DNA from 2 places in the Micromonospora sp. NBC_01392 genome. Region 2 is predicted to be linked to the other one. Evidence: riboswitches for the same ligand, from Rfam matches in the RefSeq annotation. Region 2 holds a riboswitch; the other holds the start of a gene.

Region 1 (5,264 bases), 3.2 Mb from region 2:
ACGGCGAGTCGGGGTGGACGTTCCTGCGCCGCCGGGCGGCCAAGATCTACCCGAACCACGTGGTGACGTTCCTGGCGGCGCTGGCCGTGGCGGCCTGGTTCGCCGACCCGGTGCTGCCGTGGGCCGCGATCGGGAACCTGTTCCTGGTCCAGGCGTGGATCCCGCTCAACGGCTACTTCTACAGCATCAACAACGTGAGCTGGTCGCTCTCCTGCGAGCTGGCCTTCTACCTGTGCCTGCCGCTGGTGGTGCCGTGGCTGCGCCGGGCGCGTACCGGCGTGCTCCGGGCCGTGCTGGTCGCCGCGCCGCTGCTCATCCTGGCGCTCTGGCCGGGCCAGCACCTGGTGCCCGAGGAGCAGCGGTGGTGGTTCACGCAGATCTTCCCGGTCACCCGCTCGTTCGAGTTCTGGATGGGGGCGGCGGCGGCCGAGCTGATGCGCCGCCACCGCTGGCGTGGCCCCGGGCTGACCACGGCCAGCCTGGCCTTCGTCGCCACCTGGGTGGTCGCCGCGCTGTGGATCCGGGCCGAGTTCTGGGCGGCGCTGCTCGCCGTCGCGTACCTGCTGGTCATCACCGCGGCGGCGGATGCCGACGTGCGTGGCCGGCGGACCCCGTGGCGGTCCCGGCCGATGCTCTGGCTCGGTGAGGTCTCGTTCGCGTTCTACCTGGTCCACGTGCTGGTCATGGTGACCGTGCTGCGGCTCACCGGGGACTGGGGGACCGGGCTGCCCGGGTGGCGGGGCCCGCTCGCGGTGCTCGGCTTCCTGCTGCTCACCCTGGCGCTCGCCGCCGTGCTGCACCGCTGGGTGGAGGAGCCGATGATGCGCCGCCTCGGCCCGTCGCGCCGGGCCCGCGGCGGTCCGGCCGCCGCCGCGCCGGCACCGGGCGTGCCCGCACCGCGCGCGGCCGCCGACGACACCGGCGCGGCGTCCGCCGGGGAGCCGGACCCGTCGATCGAGTACGCCGGGCGGCGCCGGCCGGACTGAGCGGTCCACCCTGGTCAACGGCGTCGCGACACGCCGGGCGACGATGCGCCGTGCCCGGATCGGCGGTAATTTGTTCCCGTGGCTCCGATCGCGCTCACCTGTCCCGTGTGGTGGGTGGCGCGCTGGGTCGCACGGATGCTGGCCAGCCTGGCCGTGGTCGTCGCCTGTTCGCTGGGCGCCGCCACGCTGCCGACCGGCGGGTCCCCGATCGCACCCGCGGCGGCCGGCCCGGTCGCCGGGTTGCGGGCCGACGCCGCCGCCGAACGGCCGAACGGCAGTGTCACCGAGCGGCAGGGCGACACCGTCGTCGAGCGGCAGGGCGACACCGTCGTCGAGCGGCAGGGCGTCCCCGTCGTCGATCGGCAGCGGAGCCGCGTCGGCGTTCCCGAGCCGCAGCCGGTGGGCGATGTCCCGCCCCCGACCGGGCGGCACCCGTTCCCGGTCGGCCAGCCGCCGGCTCCGGCCGGTCCGCGGGCCCCGCCCGCCCGCTGACCCGCCACGGGCCCGGCCCGTGACCGCGCCCACCGAACCTCACCCCGCACCGCCTCGGCGGCCCGGCGGCGCCCGAACTCCGGCCGCGCCCCGCCCCGGACCGGCCGTGCGGAGTTACCCGCCACTGTCTCCCGTGAGGTGCCGACCATGTCGCAGACCGTTCTCCTCAATTTCCTCACCGCCGTCCCCGAGGCCGCCGCCATCTGGTCGGCGCTGACCGTGCTCGCCCTCGTCCTGCTCGCCGTGCTGGTCGCCCGACCGGAACGCGACGGCGCGGGTGAGCCGGCACCCGAACCGGTCGACGCGGAGGCGCTCCACCGCGCCGACCTGGCCCGCTACGCCGACGAGGTGGCGGTGGCCGCCGCCGGGGCCGCGCAGACCGCCCGTCGCCGTCGCGAGCAGTGGTTGGCCGCCCAGAGCGAGGCCGACCGGGCCTGGACGGCCTACGACGAGGCGGACGCCGCCGCCCGCCGCCTGGCCGGCGCCGGCGCGCTGCCCACCCCGCACACACCCCACACCCCCGCCGAGTACGCGGCGCGCGAACGCTGGCTGCACCACGCCGCCATGACGGCGCACTGGCGGGGGGAGCTGACCGCCCGCCAGCTCGCCGACGTGCTGGCCCACCGCAACGGGTGGGACCCGCGCCGGCACCCGGCCGAGCAGGAGATCGTGCTGGCCCGGACCGTCCGCGACGGGCGGCGGGCCGGCTGGGAGACGGCCGCCGAGCGGGAACGCCTGGCGTGGCGGGACGCCGAACTGGCCGCCGAGGCGGCCCGGACGCTCGCCGTCGAGGCGTACGCGGCGGCCACGGCGCTGCGGCCGGTGCCCACGTCCCGCGTCTCGACGGCGAGCCGCGTCCCGGTCCCGTCGGCGGTGCGGGGGGCCCGGTGGCGTCCGGCCCGCGTCGGCTGAGCGGCCCCGGGAAGCACGTCGACCGAATCGTTACCCGAAACCGGTGAGGCCGGTCACCGGTACCGACCGCCGGCGACCGGCCGGATCGATGGCCCCTGCTGCGCCCGCTGCCCGATTCTCCGTCGGCCGGATGTCCGCTTCCTGCCGCACGGCGCCGACGTGGCCGCTTGTCCCATTGAGGGAGGTCGGTGACCGGCTGTTCCGAATCCGTAGTCGTCGAGGACGTTTAAGCAGCTGAGAGCGCTTGGCAGGGCGTGTACCCGCCGGTAGTGTCGGCGCGTCCGGTGCGGTTCCCGATCGCAGATGGCGACGCCGCGCCGACCCGCCTAATCGTGCATACGAACCGGGGACCCAACGCAACACCGGGGTGAATCCGCGAGCCCACGGCCGCGGTAGGGCGTACTTCCCGCCCGAATCCGTCAGCTAACCCGGTCGGCGGCCACGGAAGGAGTTCCATTCCCGTGCCCACCACCCCCCGAACGTCTCCCCGCCTCCACGGCCCCGGGGTGCCGGCGCTCGCCTGACGCGACGCGCTTCCGACCCCGTCCCGCCCGGCATCCGGGCGACTTCCCGCGGCCGCCCCGCCCGCCAGCGCGTGTGAGTTCCTCCACGCGCGGGGTTGACGCGTGCCGCCCACCCCGTGGAGGAAACCCGTGAAGTACCACCTGAAGCGCCACCTGCGTCGCCTCGCGACCGAGCGTCCGTACCAGATCATCGCCGGTTCGGCGGCGGCCCTCGTGCTGGCCGGCGGCACCGGCGCCGCGCTGACCGCCACCGACGACGCGCCGACCCGGCAGGAGAACACCGCCGCGGTGGCGGAACTCGGCTCCCGCCTCGGCGACACCGCCAGCCGCAGCGAGGCGCGCCTCGCCGTCCCGTCGCCGAGCGCCTCGCCGAGCGCGTCGTCCAGCGCGTCGCCCCGCCGCTCGCCCAGCGCCTCGCCCACGGCCTCGCCGTCGGCGAAGGTCGCCGACCCGGACACCACCCGCAAGGCCACGCCGAAGCCGCCGTCGAGCAAGGTGCTCGACTACGACTACCAGGCGCAGACCACCTACTACTACTGCGGCCCGGCCGCGGTGCGGAACGCGCTCAGCGCCGCCGGCATCGAGCGCAGCCAGGACACACTCGCCGTCGCGCTCGGTACCACCGAGATGGGCACCAACTCGGCCGAGGACACCACCCGGGTGCTCAACCAGCAGGTCAAGGGCGACCCGTACCGGACCCGCATGATCCCCGGCACGGCCACCAAGGCGCAGATCGACCGGCTCCAGGCCGACGTGGTCAACGCGGTCCGCAACGGCCGGGCGGTGGTCTCGAACATCGTCGGGGACGCCACCGACACCAACGGCGGCTGGCACTCGTTCCCGGGCGGCCACTACATCGCCGTGGTCGGCTACCAGAACGACGGTCGAACCGTACGGATCGCCGACTCGGCCGACCCGTCGCTGCCGTCGTACTGGATCAGCACCATCGACCTGGCGAACTGGATGGCCACTCGCGGCTACTCCGCCTGAGGAGTACGCGTCGAAGGCCGGCACCCCTGTCCGGGGTGCCGGCCTTCTGCATGTCTTAGCTGTTCCAGTGCTGGTTGACGAGGTCGGTGGCCTGCTTCTCCCACTGGGCGTACGCATCCGGGTAGGCCGACACCTGCACGGTCTGGGCGGCCTTGGTCAGCGGCATGTCCTGCCAGCCGTCGACCTGCTTCAGGCCCTTCAGGAACGCCAGGGTCGAGTATTCCGGGTCGGTGATCTGCTCGGGGGTGCCCCAACCCGAGGAGGGGCGCTGCTGGAACAGACCCAGCGAGTCGTGGTCGTTGCGGTCGCCGAGGTGGCCCAGGTTCTCCAGCTTCGACTCCTGCAACGCCGTGGCGATCGAGACCACCGCGGCCCGCTCGGGCAGCCCGGCCTTCTTCGTCGCGGCGATGATCGCCTTGACGTTGGCGGTCTGCTCGTCGTTCAGGTTGATCGTGGACTGCTCACCCTGCACACTCGCCACCGCAACCGGCTTGCTGGCGGTGGCGGCGTGCGCGGACTCGACGTGACCGGCGATCGGACCGGCGAACACACCACCGGTGAAGGCCAGACCAGCAATACCCAGAACGCTCTTACGCAGCATCGTGTTCATGAGGGGGGCTCCATTCGGGGGTCAACGCACCGGGGGTGCGGGCACCGTCAGGCGCTCAAGAAGAATGGCTGCTCGCGGGGCGGGGGGCCTCGTCGCGGCGCCGGGAGTGTGTGTAACGACCGGGGTCCCACCGTCATTCCCAGAGGGCGGGCGGGCGCTTGCCTTCCTCGGCCGTGCACCCGTCTACAACGCCGCGACCCCGTCGACGATTCCGCCGCCAGCATGCCGCCCATCACCGCCGAACCGGACAACCCACCCAGTGAGGCACTGGAACGCTGTGCATGTCGGTGCGGACAGTCAGTGCTCCAGAGCCTGCGAACTTGATGGCGTGGACGGGTCAGGACGGCGACCCGTCCACGCCATCAAGTTTGTAGCGCTGCGAGCGCAAGCAACGTCCGGCATGCCCGACGCGTCGACACCGCCCGCGCCCAGGTTCTGGACGACGCGGTGGTGTCTCCGATGTCCGAGGGCAATCACCGCGTTCCATTCGCCCGGGCGGTGCCGGCCGTGCGTGGTCTCGCGCGGGGTGTCCGTGCGGTGGCAGACTGCGGCGTATGGGCGATACGACGGGGACCCGCCACCTGGTGCTCCTGCACGGTATGGGCGCCACCGGCGAGGTGTGGTTGCCCTGGGCGCCGCTGCTGGAGCGTCGCTGGCAGGGGCGTTGGCTCGCCCCCGACCTGGCCGGCCACGGCTGGTCACCGCCGTTGCCGGGGTCCGGGTACTCGTTCGCGGCCCTGGCGCAGCGCG
Region 2 (5,264 bases):
CGACGTGCGGCTTGCCGGCGGCCCGTACCCTCATTCAGCCCGTCGTGCCGTCCGACCACAGGAGCACCGCGTTGACCGACCAGACCACGCTGGACCGGGAGATCGCCGCCGAGCAGCGGCATCTCGACCGGGTGTACGCCCGGCTGGCCGAACTGCGCCGGTCGGCGGCCGACGCCGAGCGGGAGGGCTACCGGCTGGCCCGGGTCGGCACGTTCGGCGCGCTGGTCGAGCGGGACGCGATGGTCTTCCACGCCGCGCAGCGCCGGCACGTGCTGGACGCCGAGCACGAGGGGCTGGTCTTCGGGCGGCTGGACCTGCGCACCGGGCAGGTGCTGCACGTGGGCCGGCTCGGGGTGCGCGCCGACGACGCGGAGACGCTGGTGGTGGACTGGCGGGCGCCCGCCGCCGCCGCGTTCTACCAGGCCACGCCCGCCGAGCCGCGCGGCGTGGTGCGCCGGCGCACGATCCAGTCCGCCGCCGAGCGGGTCACCCGGATCGAGGACGACCTGCTGGACCCGGAGGCCGCGCCGGCGGACATGGCGGTGGTCGGCGACGGCGCGCTGCTGGCCACGTTGTCCCGGGCCACCGGTCGCGGGATGCGGGACATCGTCGCCACCATCCAGCGGGAGCAGGACGAGGCGATCCGGTCCCCCGGCAGCGGCGTCACGATCGTCTCCGGCGGCCCGGGCACCGGCAAGACGGCGGTGGCGCTGCACCGGGCCGCGTACCTGCTCTATTCCGACCGGGCCCGGTACGCCGGCGGCGGCATCCTGGTGGTCGGCCCGTCCGGCGTGTTCGTCGAGTACATCGCCTCAGTGCTGCCCTCGCTCGGCGAGGAGACCGCCACGCTGCACTCGCTCGGTTCGCTGTTCCCGGGCCTGTCGGCGACCCGGACCGACCCGCCGGAGGTGGCGGCCGTGAAGGGTTCGCTGCGGATGCGCCGGGTGCTGGAGCGCGCCGCGCGGGACGCGGTGCCGGACTCCCCGGCCGAGCTGCGCCTGCTCTACCGCGGTGAGCTGCTGCGGCTGGACCGGTCGGCGCTGGACGCGGTGCGGGACCGCACGCTGACCCGGGGCGCGCGTCGCAACGAGGTGCGTCGGGCCGCGTTCGACGCCGTGCTCGCCGCGCTCTACGCGCAGGCCCGGACGCTGCGGGTGGGCCGGCTGCCGGAGCAGCCCGCGTTCGAGGACGAGATCATCGAGCGGCCGGAGTTCCGCGAGTTCCTCAAGGCCTGGTGGCCCCGGCTGCACCCGCGTCACGTGCTGGGCTGGCTGGCCCGGCCCGAGCGGCTGCGCCGGTACGCCGGCGGGGTCCTCTCCGCGGCCGAGATCCGGCTGCTCACCGACGCGTACCGGACGCTGGACACCGACGGGTTGACCGTCGCCGACATCGCGCTGCTGGACGAGCTGGACGCGCTGCTCGGCAAGCCGGTGCGGCGGGCGAAGCCGAAGCGGGACCCCTACCAGTTGGCCGGCGGCGTGCGCGAGCTGAGCACGTACGCCGATCGGCAGCGCGCGGCCCGGGCCGCCGCCCGGGAGCGCCCGGTGGACTACCGCGACTTCGCCCACGTGGTGGTGGACGAGTCGCAGGACGTCTCGCCGATGCAGTGGCGGATGGTCGGTCGGCGCGGCCGGCTGGCGTCCTGGACCGTGGTCGGCGATCCGGCGCAGACCGCCTGGACCGGCGATCCGCAGGAGCTGGACCGGGCGCGTGACCAGGCGCTGGGGCGGCGGCCCCGGCGTCGCTTCGAGCTGACCACCAACTACCGCAACTCGGCGGAGATCTTCGCGGTGGCGGCGGCGGAGATCCGCCGGCGGTATCCGGATCTGGCGCTGCCCGTCGCGGTGCGCTCCACCGGCGTGCCGCCCATGGAGCGGACGGTGGCCGCGGCCGAGCTGCCGGCGGCCACGGTCGAGGCGGTCCGGGCGCTGCTGGCCGAGGTGGAGGGCACGGTCGGCGTGATCACGCCGGTGCCGCGCCGGGACGAGGTGGCCGGTTGGCTGGGCGACCTCGACGCGGGCCGGCTCCAGGTGGTCACCAGCCTCCAGGCCAAGGGCATGGAGTACGACGGGGTGGTGCTGGTCGCGCCGAGCGAGATCCGGGCCGACCCGGGCTCGGGTGTCCGCACGCTCTACGTCGCGCTGTCCCGGGCCACCCAGCGCCTGACCACGCTCGATCCGGTGGGCTGACGCCACAGTTACTTGCACACATAGCGATGTGAGCATAGATTGGGCTCGTCCGGGACCCGGGGCGGGAGGGTGTGTGCGTGGGCGCAGGTCATGACCACAGCGGTGCGGTGGCCAACGCGGCGCACCGGCACTCCGGCCGGCTCTGGGCGGCGTTCGTGCTGCTCGCCGTGCTGATGGTGGTCGAGGCGGTGGCCGCCGTCACGACCGGTTCGCTCGCGCTGCTCTCCGACGCCGGCCACATGTTCACCGACGTGCTCGGCATCGGCATGGCGCTCGCGGCGATCACCGCCACCCGGCGCGCCCGGACCGACCCGCAACGCACGTTCGGGCTCTACCGGCTGGAGGTGCTCGCCGCGCTGGCCAACGCGGTGCTGCTCGGCGCCGTCGCGGTCTACGTCCTGATCGAGGCGGTACGCCGGTTCGGCGAGCCGCCGGAGGTGCTCGCCGGACCGATGCTGGTGGTGGCCGTGCTCGGCCTGCTCGCCAACGTCGCCGCGTTCGCGCTGCTGCGCTCCGGCGCCCAGGAGAGCATCAACCTGCGCGGCGCGTACCTGGAGGTGCTGGGCGACCTGCTCGGCTCGCTCGGCGTGATCGGCGCCGCGCTGGTCATCACGGTCACCGACTGGTGGTGGGCCGACCCGCTGGTCGCGGTGGCGATCGGCCTGTTCATCCTGCCGCGCACCTGGCGGCTCGGCCGGGCCGCGGTGCGCATCCTGGTGCAGGCCGCGCCGGAACACCTCCAGGTGACCGCGGTGCACGACCGGCTGACCGCCGTGCCCGGCGTGGCCGAGGTGCACGACCTGCACGTCTGGACGCTCACCTCCGGCATGGAGGTGGCCTCGGCGCACCTGACCACCGATCCGGGCGCCGAGGTCGCCACCGTGCTGGCCGCCGCCCGGGCCGCGCTGCACGAGGACTTCTCGATCGATCACGCGACGTTGCAGATCGAACCCGGAGCGTCCACCGGTGCCTGCGGCCCGACCGGCTGGTAGTTAGGACAGACTTAAATCCAAGTGGTTATTGTTAGCTTATGCCGGTTTTGCCCGGTATCCGACTCCGGGTGGCGGAGCCGGCTCCGGGCAACGCCGGTAGGCTCGGTCGCGGCCGACCCGCAGGCGTCATCCGGCGCCGACGGATCGGCCGTCGCCTAATCGCCCGCAGGGCGAGCCGGGGAACCACGTACGTGGGGTGCATCCGCGTCAGCGGTAGGGATCTTCCGTCCCGAACCCGTCAGCTAACCCGGTCGGCGGTTGACGGAAGGACACGTGAATGCCCCCAGTGGCACCTGTACGACGGACGGCCGCCCGGATGGCGGCCCTACTCGTCGCGATGCTGACCCTCGGCCTCGTGACGGCACCGGTCTCCCCCGCCTCGGCGACGCCCCCGACCGGCCGGCTCGCCGCCGCGCCCGGCGACGACGACGAGGGTGGCACGCCGGCGCTGCGCGCCAAGCTCGACGCCGCCAGCAAGGGCTGGCTGGAGGCCAAGGCCGCGCTGAACCGGTCGGTGACCCGGCAGAAGCAGCTCAACGAACGACTCGTGACGATCGACGCGGAACTGACCGAGCGCAACGCCAAGGTCGGTGAGATCGCCGAGGTGGCGTACCGCACCGGCCGGATGGGCACCGCCGCGGCGCTGCTCGGCAGCACCAGCCCGGAAGGCTTCATGGACCGGGCCGCCGCCCTGGAGACGGTCGCCGCGCACGAGGACCGGACGCTGCGCGAGCTGATCACCACCCGCGACGAGGCGATCCGCACCCGTACCGCGCTCGACGGCGAGGTCCGGGAACAACGCAAGCAGGTCACGGTGATGGCCAAGCGCAAGGAGCAGGCCGAGCAGGCGCTGGAGGAGGCCAACAACCGGCCCTCCGCCAGCAGCGGCAGCGGCAGCAGCGGCAGCGGGATCCGGGGCACCTCCACCGCGAACGCGAAGCCGGCCAAGCGCAACTCCGACGGCTCCTGGCCGGCCGAGTCGTGCAGCGTCAACGATCCGACGCCGGCCAGCGGCTGCATCACCCCGCGTACGCTGCACGCGCTGCAACAGGCGAAGGCCGCCGGCTTCACCCGGTACGTCTCCTGCCACCGACCCAGCGGCTCCGGCGAGCACCCGAAGGGCCGGGCCTGCGACTTCGCGGCCCAGAAGAGCGGCTTCGGCGGCGTGGCCAGCGGCGGCGACCGGACGTACGGCAACAACCTGGCCGCGTACTTCGTGCGCAACGCCGACCCGCTCGCCGTGCTCTACGTGATCTGGTTCAAGCAGATCTGGCTACCCAGCAGCGGCTGGAAGTCGTACAGCGGGGGCAACGGCGACCCGTCCAGCGACCACACCAACCACGTGCACCTGTCGGTCTACTGAGCACTACGCCCCACGACGTACACCGGGTGTCGTCGCGCGGCCCACGACGTGGGCCGCGCGACGGGACGACGATCGGGACATGAGACGACTCTCCCCCGCCGGCCGCAAGGCGCTGCTCACCGCGCACCTGGTCACCTCGCTGGGCTGGCTCGGCACCGACCTGACGCTGCTCGCGCTCGGCGTCGCCGGGCTGCGGGGCGCCGATCCCGAGGTGGTCTACCCGGCCGCGGCGCTGCTGGTCACCTGGCTGTTCGCACCGCTGAGCGTGGCGGTCTGGCTGATCGGCACCGCCAGCGCGCTGCTCACTCCGTGGGGCCTGCTGCGCTGGCGGTGGGTGCTGGTGAAGTTCGCGCTCACCACCGTCATGCTCGGCCTGGTGCTGCTCCTGCTGACCCCGCGAATCCGGCACCTCGGCGCGCTCGCCGGGGCAGCCGACGCGCACCTGCGGGTCGACCTGGTGGCGCCGCCGGCCGTCTCCACCACGCTGCTGCTGATCGTCACCGTGCTGTCCGTCTGGAAGCCATGGGGACGGATCAGGCGGGCCGGCCCTCCAGCGTCGCGCCGAGGCGGGCGGCGAGGCCCAGGTGAGCGGCCCGTGCCTGGCGGAACGCGTAACCGAACAGCGGCGCCGGCGCGGTGAGCGTGATCTCCACGTCGATCCGCACCACCCCGTCGGGCTCGTCGCGCAGCCGGGTGTGGTTGCGCACCGTCGTGGCCGGC

Evidence for each region. Region 2 has a riboswitch for cyclic di-AMP ahead of OG767_RS24670 (coiled-coil domain-containing protein). Riboswitches for the same ligand answer to the same signal wherever they lie in the genome.
Region 1: another riboswitch for cyclic di-AMP. It lies ahead of OG767_RS11620 (C39 family peptidase); the one in region 2 lies ahead of OG767_RS24670 (coiled-coil domain-containing protein).

What each region holds. Positions count from the first base shown of each region.
Region 1 is NZ_CP109549.1:2,530,507-2,535,770, forward strand. It holds gene OG767_RS11605 (acyltransferase family protein) at 1-986, shown strand, start outside; gene OG767_RS11610 (hypothetical protein) at 1,065-1,478, shown strand; gene OG767_RS11615 (hypothetical protein) at 1,626-2,390, shown strand; cyclic di-AMP (ydaO/yuaA leader) riboswitch at 2,704-2,843, shown strand; gene OG767_RS11620 (C39 family peptidase) at 3,044-3,904, shown strand; gene OG767_RS11625 (hypothetical protein) at 3,960-4,514, opposite strand; gene OG767_RS11630 (alpha/beta fold hydrolase) at 5,069-5,264, shown strand, end outside.
Region 2 is NZ_CP109549.1:5,730,885-5,736,148, forward strand. It holds gene OG767_RS24660 (HelD family protein) at 72-2,189, shown strand; gene OG767_RS24665 (cation diffusion facilitator family transporter) at 2,267-3,181, shown strand; cyclic di-AMP (ydaO/yuaA leader) riboswitch at 3,324-3,454, shown strand; gene OG767_RS24670 (coiled-coil domain-containing protein) at 3,459-4,544, shown strand; gene OG767_RS24675 (hypothetical protein) at 4,624-5,184, shown strand; gene OG767_RS24680 (SRPBCC family protein) at 5,078-5,264, opposite strand, start outside.